DNA from 2 places in the Isoptericola sp. NPDC057391 genome. Region 2 is predicted to be linked to the other one. Evidence: riboswitches for the same ligand, from Rfam matches in the RefSeq annotation. Region 2 holds a riboswitch; the other holds the start of a gene.
The links. Region 2 has a riboswitch for thiamine pyrophosphate ahead of thiO (glycine oxidase ThiO). Riboswitches for the same ligand answer to the same signal wherever they lie in the genome.
Positions count from the first base shown of each region.

Region 1: linked by a shared signal. The riboswitch ahead of ACFUVW_RS14130 (bifunctional hydroxymethylpyrimidine kinase/phosphomethylpyrimidine kinase) and the one ahead of thiO (glycine oxidase ThiO) in region 2 are both predicted to bind thiamine pyrophosphate.

Region 1 covers NZ_JBHVBO010000113.1:6,131-14,085, forward strand. Annotated here, with positions in the region: gene ACFUVW_RS14120 (ABC transporter ATP-binding protein) at 1-1,579, opposite strand, end outside; gene ACFUVW_RS14125 (ABC transporter ATP-binding protein) at 1,576-3,417, opposite strand; gene ACFUVW_RS14130 (bifunctional hydroxymethylpyrimidine kinase/phosphomethylpyrimidine kinase) at 3,769-5,460, opposite strand; TPP riboswitch at 5,451-5,581, opposite strand; gene ACFUVW_RS14135 (hypothetical protein) at 5,733-6,404, shown strand; gene ACFUVW_RS14140 (YcnI family protein) at 6,493-7,305, shown strand; gene ACFUVW_RS14145 (copper resistance protein CopC) at 7,302-7,955, shown strand, end outside.
Region 2 covers NZ_JBHVBO010000188.1:401-7,491, forward strand. Annotated here, with positions in the region: gene ACFUVW_RS17875 (thiazole synthase) at 1-526, opposite strand, end outside; gene thiS (sulfur carrier protein ThiS) at 547-792, opposite strand; gene thiO (glycine oxidase ThiO) at 789-2,039, opposite strand; TPP riboswitch at 2,029-2,131, opposite strand; gene thiE (thiamine phosphate synthase) at 2,163-2,837, shown strand; gene guaA (glutamine-hydrolyzing GMP synthase) at 2,937-4,544, shown strand; gene ACFUVW_RS17900 (hypothetical protein) at 4,619-5,173, opposite strand; gene ACFUVW_RS17905 (glycosyltransferase family 4 protein) at 5,300-6,472, opposite strand; gene ACFUVW_RS17910 (hypothetical protein) at 6,601-7,091, shown strand, end outside.

The DNA of each region.
Region 1 (7,955 bases), on a different contig from region 2:
ACAGCAGCTGCCGCTGCCCCGCCGAGACGCGGCCGCCGCGCTTGTTGACGTCCGTGTCGTACCCGTCGGGCATGTCCATGATGAACTCGTGCGCCCCGACCGCCCGTGCGGCGGCCTCGATGTCCTCCTGCGAGGCGCCCGGCCTCCCGAGCGCGATGTTCTCCCGCACGGACCCGCTGAACAGGTACGCCTCCTGCGTCACCATCACCACGGCGCGCCGCAGGTCGGTCGTCGACAGGTCGCGCACGTCGACGCCGTCGAGCAGCACGCGGCCCTCGCTCGCGTCGTAGAACCGGGTCACGAGCTTGGCGAGCGTGGACTTGCCCGCGCCCGTCGTGCCGACCAGCGCGACCGTCTGCCCCGCCGGGAGCGTGAGGTCGAGGTCGGGCAGCACGACGGGGCCGTCGCCGTAGCGGAAGGTGACGTGGTCCAGCCGCAGGGCGCCGCGCGCGTGCGGCAGCGCCACGGGGCGGCGCGGCTCGACGACGGTCGGCTCCTCGGCCAGCAGGCCGGACACCTTCTCCAGCGCCGCCGTGGCGGACTGGAACGAGTTGTAGAACATGCCGAGCTGCTGGATCGGCTGGAAGAACCGCTTCACGTACAGCAGGGCCGCCACGAGCACGCCGACGTCGAGCGACCCGGAGTACACGCGCCACCCTCCCACCGCGAGCGCGGCCGCCACCGCGACGTTGCCGATGAGCACCAGCCCCGGCTGGTAGCGCCCGTTGAGGCTGAAGGTCTTCAGGTTGGCGTCGCGGTACTCCTCGCCGAGGCGGCCGTACTCCGCCTCGGTGGTCGACTCGCGGCGGAACGCCTGCACCGCGCGCATGCCCGTCATCGTCTCGACGAACTTCACGATGAGCCGCGCGGACGCGGTGCGCTGCTCGCGGTAGAAGACCTGCGAGTGCTTCTGGAACCAGCGCGTGAGGAACCAGGCGGGCACGAGCGCCACCGCGAGCACGAGGCCCGAGCGCCAGTCCAGCAGGAACAGGCTCAGCCCCGTGAAGACCATGAGCATGAGCGACGAGACGACGCCCGTGAGCCCGCCGTCGAGCAGCTCGCGCAGCGCCTCGAGGTCGGAGGTCTGGCGGCTGATGATGCGGCCCGACGTGTACGACTCGTGGAACTCGAGGCTGAGCAGCTGCGTGTGCCGGAAGACGCGCCGGCGCAGGTCGAGCAGCACGCCCTGGGCGATGCGGGCGGCCTGCCGCACGTAGGCGCCCGCGCACACGCCGCCGACCACCGCCGCGAGCAGGTAGGCGGAGCCGACGAGCACGAGGGTGCTCGCGTCGCCCGCCACGAGGTCGGGCACCGCGCCGTCGATGGCGAGCGAGACGAGCCACGGACCGGCGACCTGGCCGAGGGTCGAGACCACGACGAGGAGGCCGGCGAGGGCAAGCGAGCCGCGGCGCGGCCGCAGCATCTCCCCCAGCAGCCGCAGCGAACGGGAGCGGACGGCGCGCGACGCGTCCCTGTCGAGGCTGGTCGCGTCGTCGGCGGTCGCGTCGGTGGGCCGGCGGCGGGCGTCGGGCTGGGGCGTCGCGGGCTGGGGCGACGCGGGGGTGCTGGGGCGGCTCACCGCTGGGCCTCCTTCTGGTCCTGCTCGGTCTGTGCCTGCTCGGCCTCGTCGGCCTCTCGGGTGTCGGCGTGCTCGGCGCACTCCTCCCAGTCCTGCTCCAGGCTGGAGATGACGTGCCGGTAGTGGGCGTCGGTGGCGAGCAGGTCGCTGTGCGTGCCCACGGCCGTGATGCGGCCGTCCTGCAGGACGGCGACGCGGTCGGCGAGCGCCACGGTGGACGGCCGGTGGGCGATGACGAGGCTGGTCGTGCCGTCGAGGACGTCGCGCAGGCGCGTGGTGACGGCCTCCTCGGTCGCGACGTCGAGCGCGGACAGCGGGTCGTCGAGCACGAGGACCGCGGGGCGGGCCGCGATGGCACGTGCGAGCGCGAGCCGCTGCCGCTGCCCGCCGGACAGCGACAGGCCCTCCTCGCCGATGCGCGTCTCGACGCCCTGCGGCAGGTCCGCGACGAACCTGGCCTGCGCCACCTCGATCGCCTCGTGCAGCCGCCGCTCGCGCTCGGCCTCGGGCACGGCGTCGGGGCCGGCCTCGGGGACGCCGAGCAGCACGTTGTCGCGCACCGACGCCGAGAACAGCGTCGGGTCCTCGAACGCGACCGCGACGGCGCGGCGCACGTCGTTGCGCCGCATCCGCCGCACGTCCACGCCGTCGAGGAGCATCTGCCCCTCGGTGACGTCGAAGATGCGCGGCACCAGCATGGCGAGGGTGGACTTGCCCGAGCCGGTGAGCCCGACGAGCGCCGTCGTCGTGCCGACGGGGAGCTCGAGGTCGACGTGCTCGAGGACCGGGCGTGCCGAGTCCTCGTAGCGGAAGGTGACGTCGCGCAGCTCCACGTGCCCGCGCGGCTCGGGGGCGTCGACCGGGTCCGCGGGGTCGGCCAGGGGGTTCGGGGTCTCCATGACCTCGAAGAAGCGGTCGACGGCGGTGCGGGCATTGAGCGTCATCGACAGCGTCATGCCGAGGTCGACCACGGGGCCGTTGATGACCGCGGCCGTGAGGAAGAAGGCCACGAGGCTGCCGACCGTGACCTGCCCCTGGGCGGCGAGCACCGTGCCGAGGACGAGGCAGACGGCGAGCGTGGCCTCGGGGATGAGCTGCAGGGCCGTCGTGACGGTCGCCTGGTTGCCCGCCTTGCGGATCTCGGTCTGGCGCAGCTCCTCGGCCTGCCCGGTGAACGAGTCCAGGGCGTCGCGCCCGCGCCCGAAGGCCTTGAGGACGCGGATGCCGTGCACGGACTCCTCGACGGTGGTGGCGAGGTCGCCCGACTGGTCCTGGGACAGGCGCGCGATCACGCGGTAGCGGCGCGAGAAGCGGAACGCGATGACGGTGACCGGGATCGCGCCCGCGAGGTAGACGAGGCCGAGCCAGCCCGCGGTCGCCAACAGGATCCCGACGCCGACGACGATGGTCACGGTGCTCACGACCAGCTGCAGGAGACCGAAGATCAGCCAGCGGCGCAGCAGGCCGAGGTCGCCCATGATCCGGCTCAGCAGCTGGCCGCCGGGCCAGCGGTCGTGGAAGGCGACGGGCAGGTCCTGCAGGTGGCGGAACAGCGACATGCGCATCTCCGCCTCGATGCGGGTGCCCGGGTACATCACGAGGTTGCGCCGGAGCAGGACGAACCCGGCCTCCGCGACGCCGAGCACGAGCACGAGGAGGACGGGCACCGCGAGGGCGCCGAGGTCGCGGGCGGCCACGCCCTGGGCGAGCGGCCCCTCGACCAGCTCCTGCAGCACGCGCGGGATCGCCAGCGCGGCGAGGCTCGCGCCGAGCGCGGAGAAGAGGCCGCCGACCAGGCGCGGCACCGCCGGACGCACGTACGGGTAGAGCCGGCGCACCGACGCGATCGTCGAGAGCTCGGATCCCGCCGGGGCGACGGGAGCCGCGGCGGCGCCCGGACCGCCGGGCGGGTCCGCGGCGCGGCCCGGCGGGGTGCCGGGCGCGGCGGGTCGGTGGGGAGCGGAGGAGGCGGGGCTCCTCCTGGGACTGTCGGAGGGATCGGCGCGGCGGGCGCCTCGGCGGCTGCGCGAAGTGCGCTTCGTGTCGGGCATCACATCTATTCTGTCACTCACCCCCGACACGCTTGCCCCGGTCACGCGGTGTGCCGCCACCACGGGACATCGCTTACCCCCGCGGGATCCCGCCGTCGTGCACGACGGCGGGCCCCGGGGCGGGCCGCACCGGGCCGGTCAGGCGACCGCGACGCGCTCGACGGTCGGCACGCCGGTCTGGTCGAAGAACGCCAGCTCGTGCTCGCACGCCGCGTGGAACGCCGTCGCCATCCGGTCCCGGGTGGCCCCGTCGGCGGCCGCGGCGACGCGCCGCAGGATGGCGACCGCCTCCCGCGTCGCGTCCGCGAACGCGTCGTCCGCGTAGGTGCCCAGCCAGGCCGCGTACGGGTGACCAGGGTGGTTGCGGGCGGCCAGCCGCTCCCCCACGTCCTGGTAGATCCAGTAGCACGGCAGGACGGCGGCCACGAGCGTCGCGTAGTCGTCGCCGGCCGCGCGCAGGTGGTCGAGGTACGCGGCCGTCGTCGCGCTGGCGGGCACGTCCTGCGGCTCCCCTCCCAGCCAGCGCGTGTGCAGGTCGAGCTCCGTCACCAGGGCGCCGTGCGCGCCGCCGGCCCAGAACGCCTGCTCGGCCCGCGTGGGCGCGAGCTCGCTCGCCCGTGCGAGGCAGCGCGCGTAGTCGCGCAGGTAGAGCGCGTCCTGCTCCAGGTAGGTGCGGAAGTGGTCGGCGTCGAGCGTCCCGTCGCCCAGCGACCGCACGAACGCCAGGTCGTCGATCGCGGCGCGCACGCCCGCGGCCTCGGCCCACCACCGGGCGACGACGTCCTCCCCGGCGACCTCCCCGGGCGCGCCCGGAGTGCTCGCCGGGGACGGCACGAGCGGCTCGGCGCCGCCCGCACGCAGCCCCACCAGGTGGTCGACGGGGCCGTTCCCGCCGCCGACGCGCAGCGCCTCCCCCGCCCGGATCGCCGCGGTCAGCCACGCCTTCGTGCTGCGCAGCGCCTGCGCCCAGTCGCCCGTGCGCGCGAACCGCGTGGCCAACCCGCTGGACAGCGAGCAGCCGGTGCCGTGGGTGGACCGGCTGCGCAGCCGCGGCCCGGGGAGCTCCACCAGGACGCCGTCGGGGCCGACGAGCGCGTCCGGGGCACCCGGGCCCCAGTCGCTCTCGGTACCCTCGGCGGCCGCGCGCCCGGCCTCCAGGTGCCCGCCCTTGGCCACCACCAGGACCCCGTGCCGGGCGGCCAGCCGCCGCGCCTGCTCGAGGGCCGCGGGCCAGTCCGCGGCGAGGGGCTCCTGCGCGAGGACCGCGAGCTCGGGCAGGTTCGGCGTCACGACGTCCACCCTCCCGAGGAGGTCCCGCACGGCCCGCTCGGCGTCGGGGTCGAGCAGCCGGTCCCCGCTGGTCGCCACCATCACCGGGTCCAGCACGACGGCGGGGCGCGCCGCCGTCGCGGGCCGGGACTCGGCGGGACGGTCGCGCGGCAGGCCGTCGAGCCAGGCGGCCACGGCGCGGGCCACCGGGGCGGACGCGAGCATCCCGATCTTCACGGCGTCGACCGCGACGTCGTCGGTGACCGCCTCGAGCTGCGCGGCGAGGACCGCGGCGGGCGGCACGTGCACGTCGCGCACCCCCCGCGTGTTCTGCACGGTCAGGGCGGTGACGGCCGCCATCCCGTACCCGCCCGCGGCCGCGATCGACTTGAGGTCCGCCTGGATCCCGGCACCCCCCGACGGGTCGGACCCGGCGACCGCCAGCACGCGAGGGCGGGTGCCCCGCGTCGCGGTCGGTGGCTCCGTGCGCGCCGCGGCGGGAGCAGGGACGGTGGTGCCGGCGGGGCCGGCGGAGCTGTCTTCAGGTGCGCGCGCACTCATGTCGACATCCCTTCGCTAGTACGAGCTAGATCAGGTTCGACGGGTGTGATCTCAGCGCCCGAAGGCCGGCCGCGACGATGTCGCGGCGACGGCCGGTCGGGACGCACCCCGTGTCGTGCCGCCCACCGTAGCCCAGGTCCGCGCGGGCGTCGGCCGACGTCCGGCTCGCGTGTCGGGCCCCGCCTCGCCCCGCTGCGAGACACCTGCCAGGCGGGGACCCGACTCTTCCGCCGCCTCCCCGCAGCCCCCGCGCGGCGCGGTAGGGTGCGGGGGTGCCCGTGGTCGTCCGTCGTGTGCGCGAGCTCCTCGTCGCCGGCACGACGCTCAGCATCGCGGCCGCCGCCCACCTGCTGGCCGGCGGCTCGCTCCCCGGGGCATCCCTCGCCTGGCTCGTCGTCGTGGCGCTCACGGCACCCCTCGCGGTGTGGACCGCCCGGCGCCGTCTGACGCTCCCCCGCCTGCTTCCCGCGATGGTCGCGCTGCAGCTCGTGCAGCACACGGCCCTGTCCGTGCTCGGCGCGGCGGGCGCGGGGGCCGCTGCCTCGACGCCGCCCTCGACGCCGCTCTCGACGGTCGGCGCCGCGGCCGACGGGCACGCCCTGCACGCGCTGGGCCCGGGCTCCCTCGCGCCCGCGACGGGCGGCGGGCTGCACCTGCACCACGGGGACGACGCCGGGACGACGTCCTGGATGCTCGCCGCGCACGCGGCCGCGGTGCTGCTCACCGCGCTGCTGCTCGCCGCCGGCGACCGGGCGGCCGTCAACGTCGCGGAGCACCTGCGCCACGTCGCGGTGCTCGTGCGGGGCCCCGCCGCTCCGCCCGTCGTCCGCGAGACCGCCGTCGTCGGCGGGCGCACCTGGCGCCCCCGCCGGACCCGCGCCCTGCGGCGCACCCCGCCACGAGGACCCCCGCTGCTCCCGGGCGCCCTCGCGCGCGCCGCCTGAACCTGCCCTGGTCCGCCGTCGGACAAGGGCGGGTCCCTCGTCGTCCGACGACCACCGACCACCCCTGACAGCCAGGAGCAGTAGACCCATGTCCAGGACCATTCCTGCCCGCACCCCTGCGCGCACCCCGAGGCGCCTCGCCGGCGCCGCCGCCCTCGCCCTGCCGGCCCTCGTGCTCGGCGCGGCCGCCGCCTCCGCGCACGTCACCGTGACTCCCGACGCCGCCGAGGCCGGGTCGTACGCCACCCTCACCTTCAAGGTCCCCAACGAGTCCGCCGAGGCCTCGACCACCGCGGTGAAGGTCGACCTCCCCACCGACACCCCGTTCACCAGCGTGTCCGTCGAGCCCGTCCCGGGCTGGACCGCGAAGGTCACCCAGGCGCCGCTGCCCGAGCCGGTCGAGGTGCACGGCACCACCGTCACCGAGGCGCCCGCGAGCATCGAGTGGACCGCCGACGACGCCGACGCCGGCATCGCGCCGGGCGAGTTCCTCCGGTTCACGGTGTCGGCCGGCGCCGTCCCGGACGGCGTCGAGGCGCTCGCGCTGCCCGCCACCCAGACGTACTCCGACGGCGAGGTCGTCGCCTGGGACCAGGTGGCGTCCGGCGACGCGGAGCCCGAGCTCCCGGCGCCCGTCCTGCAGGTCGTGCCGGCCGACGCGGACGACGACCACGGCACGGCGTCCGCGGCCGGCGAGGCCGCCGACGGGTCCGCCGGCGCGGCGACGGACGCGACGACGTCCGGCGACGACCCCGGCACGCTCCCGCTCGCGCTGGGCGCGGCCGGGCTGGGCCTCGGCCTGGTGGGCGCCGTCACCGGCGTGGTCGCCCTCGCCCGCACGCGCGCCGCGGCCCCGGCGGGCTCCTCCGGCGCCACCTCCGACGACACGGGGCGCCGGTGAGCGCCCGGGGCGGCCGCGCCGCGCGACGCGCCCTCGCCGCGACCGGGTCGCTCGCCCTCGCCCTCGGCCTCGGCACGGCCGGGGTCGTCGGGGCGGCGGCGCCCGCGAGCGCCCACAACGTCGTCGTCGGCACGTCGCCGGCCTCGGGGTCGACCGTGACCGAGCCTCCGGAGTCCGTCGACGTGACGTTCGACGACGTGGTGCTCGACCTGTCCGCCGAGGGCTCCAGCACGGTCGTCACCGTGACGGACGCCGACGGCACCGACTACGCGACCGGGTGCCCGACGACGCAGGACCGCACCGTGTCGGTGCCCGTCGCGCTCGGCGAGGCCGGCGAGTACACGGTCGACTGGCGGATCGTGTCGGCCGACGGGCACCCGACCAGCGGCGGGTTCTCCTTCACCTACGACCCGCCCGCCGGGGCCGAGGCCGCCGCCCCCGCGGCGGACGCGACACCGTGCGCCCCGGCCGGGACCGCCGAGGACGACGGGTCGGACGGCGCGTCCGGCGCTGCGGCGGACGGCGCGGCGGAGGGTGCGTCAGACGGTGCGTCCGCCGGGGACGCCGGCGCCTCGGAGCTGGTCGTGGTGCTCGGCATCGCGGGCGGCGTCGTCGTGCTCGCCGGCGCGGCCGTGCTCGTGACGCTGCGC
Region 2 (7,091 bases):
GGCCGGTGCCGATGGGGGCGCCGAGCGGCATGACGGCGGCGCACCCGACATCCTCGAGCCGCCGGGCGAGGATCGGGTCGTCGTTGGTGTAGGGCAGGACGACGAACCCGTCGCGCACCAGCCGGTCGGCCGCCTCGACGAGGCCGATCGGGTCGGGCAGCAGGGTGACGTCGTCCGCGATGACCTCGAGCTTGACCCAGTCGGTGCCGCAGGCCTCGCGCGCGAGCTGCGCCGTGAGCACGGCCTCGGCGACCGAGAAGCAGCCCGCCGTGTTGGGCAGGGCGCGGATGCCGAGGCGCTCCAGGAGGCCCCAGATGCCGCCGTCCTCCGCGCCCGTGCCGCCGGGGCGCACCGCGACGCGGCGCATCGCGACCGTCGTGAGCCCGGTGCCGGACGCGACCAGCGCGTCCTCGAGCGTCATGAGGTTCGACGCGCCGCCCGTGCCCATGACGAGGCGCGAGCCGATCTCGGTGCCCGCGACCACGAGCGGGTCGACGAGGGTGATGGTGCTGGTCGGGCTGGTCATGTCTTCTCCGTGCATCCTGGTCAGCCGCCCTGGACGGCGGTGACGATCTCGACCCGGTCGCCGGGCGCGATCCGGGTGCCGGCCCACAGTCCGCGGGGCACGACGGCGTCGTTGACGGCGACGGCGATGCCCTGGACGGAGCCGTCCGCCACGAACGCGGGGACGAGGGCCGCGACGACGGCCTCGACGCCGTCGCCGTGCGGTCCGTCGAGCGGATAGGCCTCGCCGTTGACGACGGCGGTGCGGACGGCAGGGGTGGCGGTCATCGGGCGGCTCCTTCGGGGAGTGGTCTGTCGGCGGGACGGCCGGCGGGCGCGAAGCGTCGTGGGTCGGCGGCGGACAGCGCCGCGTCGGGGGGAGGCGCTCCGGTCACCTCCGCCACGACCGCGTCGGCGGTGACCGGCGCGAGCAGCACCCCGTTGCGGCCGTGCCCGACGGCGGCGAGCAGGCCCGGGACGGCGCTGGCGCCGACCAGCGGCAGGTTGTCGGGGGTGGCCGGGCGGGCGCGCGGGGTGACGTCGACGAGCGCGGCCTCGTCGATCCCGGGCACGAGCGCGCGGGCGTCGCGCAGCAGCGCGAACACGCCGCCGGCCTCGGCGCGCCGGTCGTCGGGGCGCTCCTCGCTGGTGGCCCCCACGACGACCTCGCGGTGCCCCGGCCCGCTGCCCGGCCCCGCGCCGGAGCCCGGGGCCCTCGGGACGACGTACACCGGCCGGCCCTGCACGGTGCCGCGCACCACGTGCTCCAGCGCGAGCTCCGGGCCGGCGTCCAGGCGCAGCGTGACCCCCTTGACGGGGCGCACCGGGACGCGGACCTCGGGCACGGCGTCGAGCAGCGAGGGCGTGGCGCCGTGGCCGGTCGCGAGCACGACGGCGCCCGTGGCGTGCCGCGTGCCGGCGTCGTCGTGCACCGCCACGACCCGGCCCGCGGCGTCGCGCTCGAGGCGCACCGCGGCGCGACGGACCAGGGCGGGGCCGAGGGCCGCGCACAGCGCGGCGTGCGCGGCGCGCGGGTCGACGGCCAGGTCGCCGTCGACGACGGCCGCCCCGGCGAGCCGCGGCCCGAGGTACGGCTCGCGCCGGCGCGCGTCGGCCACGGAGACCTCCGCGGAGGCGAGCCCCCACCCCCGGTGCAGCGCCAGCACGCGGCGCAGCAGCGCGAGGTCGTCGGCGTCGTACGCGACGGCGAGCGAGCCGGCGCGCAGCAGCGGGACGTCGTGACCGGTCGCCGCGGTCAGGTCGGCGGCGAACGCGGGCCAGCGGGCGGCCGACGCGACGTTGAGGCGGGTGAGCTCCCGCTCGCCGAAGTCGGCCTCGCTCACGGCGGCGAGCATCCCCGCGGCCGCGCGGGTGGCGCCGTCGCCGGGCGACGGGTCGAGCACCGTGACGGACAGCCCCGCGTCCGCGGCCCGCCAGGCGACGGCGAGGCCGACGATCCCACCGCCCACCACGACGACGTCGCGGGCGGAGGCGCCCGCGGGAACGGATCCCGGAGCGGGTGCAGAGGTGGGCATGTGCGCTCCCTTCGCTGGCATGACCCAGATCAGGTTCGACGGTCGGCTCCTACGCCCTCTCAGCCCCGAGCGGGGCTCCCGTGCGCGGCCACTGTAACCCGGGCCGTGGTTACCCTGGCCGGCGTGACCACGACCACGCCCGCTGCCGACGCGGCCCGCGCTCGCCTCGCCGACGCCCGCCTCGCCGACGCCCGCCTGTACCTGTGCACCGACGCCCGCGAGGAGCGGGGCGACCTGGAGGACTTCCTGCACGCGGCGCTCGCGGGCGGCGTGGACGTCGTGCAGCTGCGGGACAAGTCGCTCGACGTCGCGCGCGAGCTCGAGCTGCAGGAGGTCGTGGCCCGCGTCGCCGCCGAGCACGACGCGCTCTGGGCGGTGAACGACCGGGCCGACGTCGCCAAGGTCGCCGGGGCGCCCGTGGTGCACATGGGCCAGCGCGACCTGCCCGTGCCCGCCGTGCGGTCCCTGCTCGGCGCGGCGCCCGTGCTGGGCCGGTCCACCCACTCGGCGGCCCAGGCCGCCGAGGCCGAGGCGGACCCGGACGTCGACTACTTCTGCGTCGGCCCCCTGTGGGCCACGCCCACCAAGCCCGGCCGCGCGGCCGTCGGCCTCGACCTGCTGCGCGAGGTCGCCGCGACCCGCCCCACGACGCCGTGGTTCGCCATCGGCGGCGTCGACGCCGAGCGCCTGGACGACGTGCTCGACGCCGGTGCCACCCGCATCGTCGTCGTGCGGGCGATCACGCAGGCTCCCGACCCCGAGCGCGCGGCGCGCGAGCTGCGGGAGCGGCTGGCCTGAGCGACGCCGGCGCACGTGCCGCGTCGAGGTGACCTACCCCACCGCGTGACCCGTGGGACGGGCCGGGGAGCGGGGTCGTCCGGCGGCTACGATGGCTCGGTGACGTCTCCCGCCACCGACACCCCCACCACCGCCGACCTGGCGCCCACGCCGCGTCCCGTGCTCGTCGTCGACTTCGGCGCCCAGTACGCGCAGCTCATCGCGCGCCGCGTGCGCGAGGCCAGCGTCTACTCCGAGATCGTGCCGCACACGTTCACCACGGAGCAGATGCTCGCCAAGGACCCGGCGGCCATTATCCTGTCGGGCGGCCCGTCGTCGGTGTACGCCACGGGCGCGCCGTTCGTCGACCCGGCCCTGTTCGAGGCCGGTGTGCCGGTGCTCGGCATCTGCTACGGCTTCCAGGCGATGGCGCAGGCGCTCGGCGGCACCGTCGCGCAGACGGGGCAGCGGGAGTACGGCGGCACCGAGGTCGAGGTGTGCGAGGCGGGCGTGCTGCTGGCCGGCACCCCCGACCACCAGACCACCTGGATGAGCCACGGCGACTCCGTGCACGCCGCGCCCGAGGGCTTCCAGGTGCTCGCGACGTCGTCCGGCTCGCCCGTCGCCGCGTTCGAGGACACCGGCCGCCGCCTGTACGGCGTGCAGTGGCACCCCGAGGTCAAGCACTCCGCCCACGGCCAGGCCGTGCTGGAGAAGTTCCTCTACGAGGGCGCCGGCCTGAAGCCCGACTGGACGCCCGGCAACGTCATCGCCGACCAGGTCGCCGCGATCCGCGCGCAGGTCGGCGACGCGCGCGTCATCTGCGCGCTGTCCGGCGGCGTGGACTCCGCCGTCGCCGCCGCGCTCGTGCAGCGCGCCGTCGGCGACCAGCTCACCTGCGTCCACGTGGACCACGGCCTGCTGCGCGAGGGCGAGGTCGAGCAGATCGAGCGCGACTTCGTCGCCTCCACGGGTGTGAAGCTCATCATCCGCGACGAGAAGGAGCGGTTCCTGTCCGCCCTCGCCGGGGTGAGCGACCCGGAGACGAAGCGCAAGATCATCGGCCGCGAGTTCATCCGCGTGTTCGAGGACGCGCAGCGCGACATCGTCGCCGAGGCCGGCGAGCACGGCGAGGAGGTCAAGTTCCTCGTGCAGGGCACGCTCTACCCCGACGTCGTCGAGTCCGGCGGCGGCGAGGGCGCGGCCAACATCAAGAGCCACCACAACGTGGGCGGCCTCCCCGACGACCTGCAGTTCGAGCTCGTCGAGCCGCTGCGCACCCTGTTCAAGGACGAGGTCCGCGCCGTGGGCCGCGAGCTCGGCGTGCCGGAGGAGATCGTCTCCCGCCAGCCCTTCCCGGGCCCCGGCCTCGGCATCCGCATCGTCGGCGAGGTCACCGCCGAGCGCCTCGAGACGCTCCGCAAGGCCGACGCCATCGCGCGCGCCGAGCTCACCAAGGCCGGCCTGGACGACGAGATCTGGCAGTGCCCCGTCGTGCTGCTCGCCGACGTCCGCTCCGTCGGCGTGCAGGGCGACGGCCGCACCTACGGCCACCCGATCGTGCTGCGCCCGGTGTCCTCCGAGGACGCCATGACGGCCGACTGGACGCGCCTGCCCTACGACGTGCTCTCGATCATCTCCACGCGCATCACCAACGAGGTGAGCGAGGTCAATCGCGTGGTGCTCGACGTGACGAGCAAGCCCCCGGGCACGATCGAGTGGGAGTGAGTGTGGTCACGCCCCCGCCGACACGGGTGGGCGGCGGCTGAGGTGCCCGCCGCCCGTTCCCGTCGGTGGATGCGTCAGGAGATGCGGTAGGAGTTGGCGCGGTTGTCGAACGCCCCGAGGTCGCTGTCCCTGTCGATGAAGCGGGTGTGCGCCCCGGTCTTGTTGTAGCCGTTGTAGAGGCGTACGTCGCAGTGGTTGTACGTCTTCACCGAGCTGATGGCGTTCTCGTGACCGAGGTTGGCGCCGCCCTCGTTGTCGCCCGTGCCCGCCGTGCAGCCGACGCGGTACTTCGGGTTGAAGACGACGATCTGGTAGCCCTTGAAGTTCTTGTACTGATACAGGCGGGCCACCACGAGGCCGGTGCCCGGCTTCGCGTCCTGACAGCCGAAGGTGCCGTCCTTCACCGCGCAGTACCACGTCGTGGCGGCCGCAGCCTTCGAGATCTTGAGGTCCTCGACCATGACCGGCGTCTCGCTGGTCACCGCCTCGACCTGGACGGGTGCGGTGCCGTCGTCGGGCGCCGCGGTGGCGGCCGGGGCGGTCATGCCCAGGGCCGCGATCGCCGCGAGCCCCCCGACGACGGCGGCGAGCCGTGCGCGGCGGGTGCGGGTGCGTGTCGTGATGGTCATCGTCGCTCCTCACGTCAGCCGGCGATCCCCTCGTCGCCGGTCATGGTGTGACGAGGCACCCGTCTGGGGTACTGATACGCCGAGGCACCGATCGGTGCATGACCAGGGCCGACGCCGGCCCGTCGGTCAGCGGGTGAGCGCTGCGGCCCTGTGGTACGCGGCGTCGACGTCGGCGAGCACGCGCGGCCAGGACGTCGCGAGCTCCGCGGAGCGGTTGTGCGCGATGATCGCGTCGAGCAGCGCGGGGTCGTCGGCGAGGCGGACGAGGGCGTCGGCCATCGCGGCGTCGTCGTCCACGAGGAGGGCGTCGCGCCCGTCGACCAGGCGTTCCGCGACGCCCGACTGCGACCGGCTGACGACGGCGAGGCCGGCCGCCTGGGCCTCGAGGGCCGCGATGCCGAACGCGTCCTGCACGGCCGGGGCGACGAAGACGTCGGCGCGCATGTAGAGGCGCTTGAGCTCGGTCGGGGAGAGGCGGCCGACGAGCCGCACCGTGTCCGCCAGGCCGCGCTCCCGCACCCAGCGGCGGGCCTCGGCGAGCTGCGGCCCGTCGCCGCCGATCGTCGCGACCAGCCGCCCGGGGGCCTTCTCCGCTGCGGCGGCGATCGCCTCGAGCATCGGCAGCACCCGCTTGCGGGGCGCGAACCGGGTGGCCGACACGACGTGCACCTCGCGCCCCTCCGCCCGCTCGTCGCGCTCGACGCGCGGCAGCCGCCAGGCCTCCACGTCGATGCCGTTGCCCAGCACCGACACGCGTTCCGCCGCGGCGTCGGGGCCCAGCCGCCGCCCGACGACGCGCCGCAAGGGGTCCGCCGTCAGCCCGCTCACCGCCGACCACTGCACCGGCCATGCCGCCCACCGGGTCACGCGGTCGAGCGCGGCGAACGCGCGCTCCCAGCCGCCCCACACGCTGTGCACCGTGAGCAGCGCGGGCAGCCCGAGCCGGGTCACCGGGCGCAGCGCCAGCTCGACGGTGGGGGCGAGCACCCCCATGTGCAGGTGCACGGCGTCGGGGCGGCGCCCCTCGGCCTCGAGGGCCCGCAGCCGCGCCAGCACGTGCGCCGTCGAGCGCGGGTGGACGGGGTAGCCGCCCGGCACGCGGGCGGCGACACGGTGCACCACGACGCCCTCGCCGTCGGGCCGGGTGGTGACGCCGTGCTCGCCGGGCGCGCCCGGCGTCGTGGTGATCACCTGGACGTCGTGCCCGGCCTCCGCCTGCCGGTGCGCGAGCCGGGCCACCTGGGTCTCGATGCCACCGAGCAGCGGGAGGTAGGAGTCGGACACGTGGACGATGCGCACCGGGTCATCCTGCCATCGGGATGCAGCCGACCACCTGCGGCTTCGCCGAGCCGAACCCGCGCGGTGGCGCTACCGTGCGAAGAGCGGTACTCGGAGCACGCGCATCAGGCCCACCCAGGAGGTGCGACATGTCGAGCACGGTCACCGTCCATCCGGCCAAGGGCGTCCGTGGGATCGGCCTGGTCACCGTCATCGCGGGCATCGTCATGATCCTCGCCGGCCTGGGCGTGTGGGTCATCGTCTCCCAGACGCTCGCCGACGAGCAGATCACCGTCTCGGAGGACGCGAGCATGTTCGCCGGCCAGAAGGTGTCCGGCCCGTTCACCGCCTACGCACAGGCAGAGGTGATCAACAAGCACGCCCTCGAGGCCTCGGGCGGGCAGACCTACGCCGAGCTCGCCCAGGACGACCCGACGCGAGACACGGTCATGAACGCGTCGTTCCTGCGCGCGTCGCTGTTCACGTCGGTGGTGGCGTTCGGCGTCTGCGCCCTGGTCATCGGCCTGGGCGTCGTCCTCATCCTGCTGGGCAGCGCGCTGCGCAAGCTCGCGGGCGGCCCGCAGGTGGTGATCGACTCACCCTCGCTGACGTCCGAGGGCGGCCTGTCGCACGCCACGCC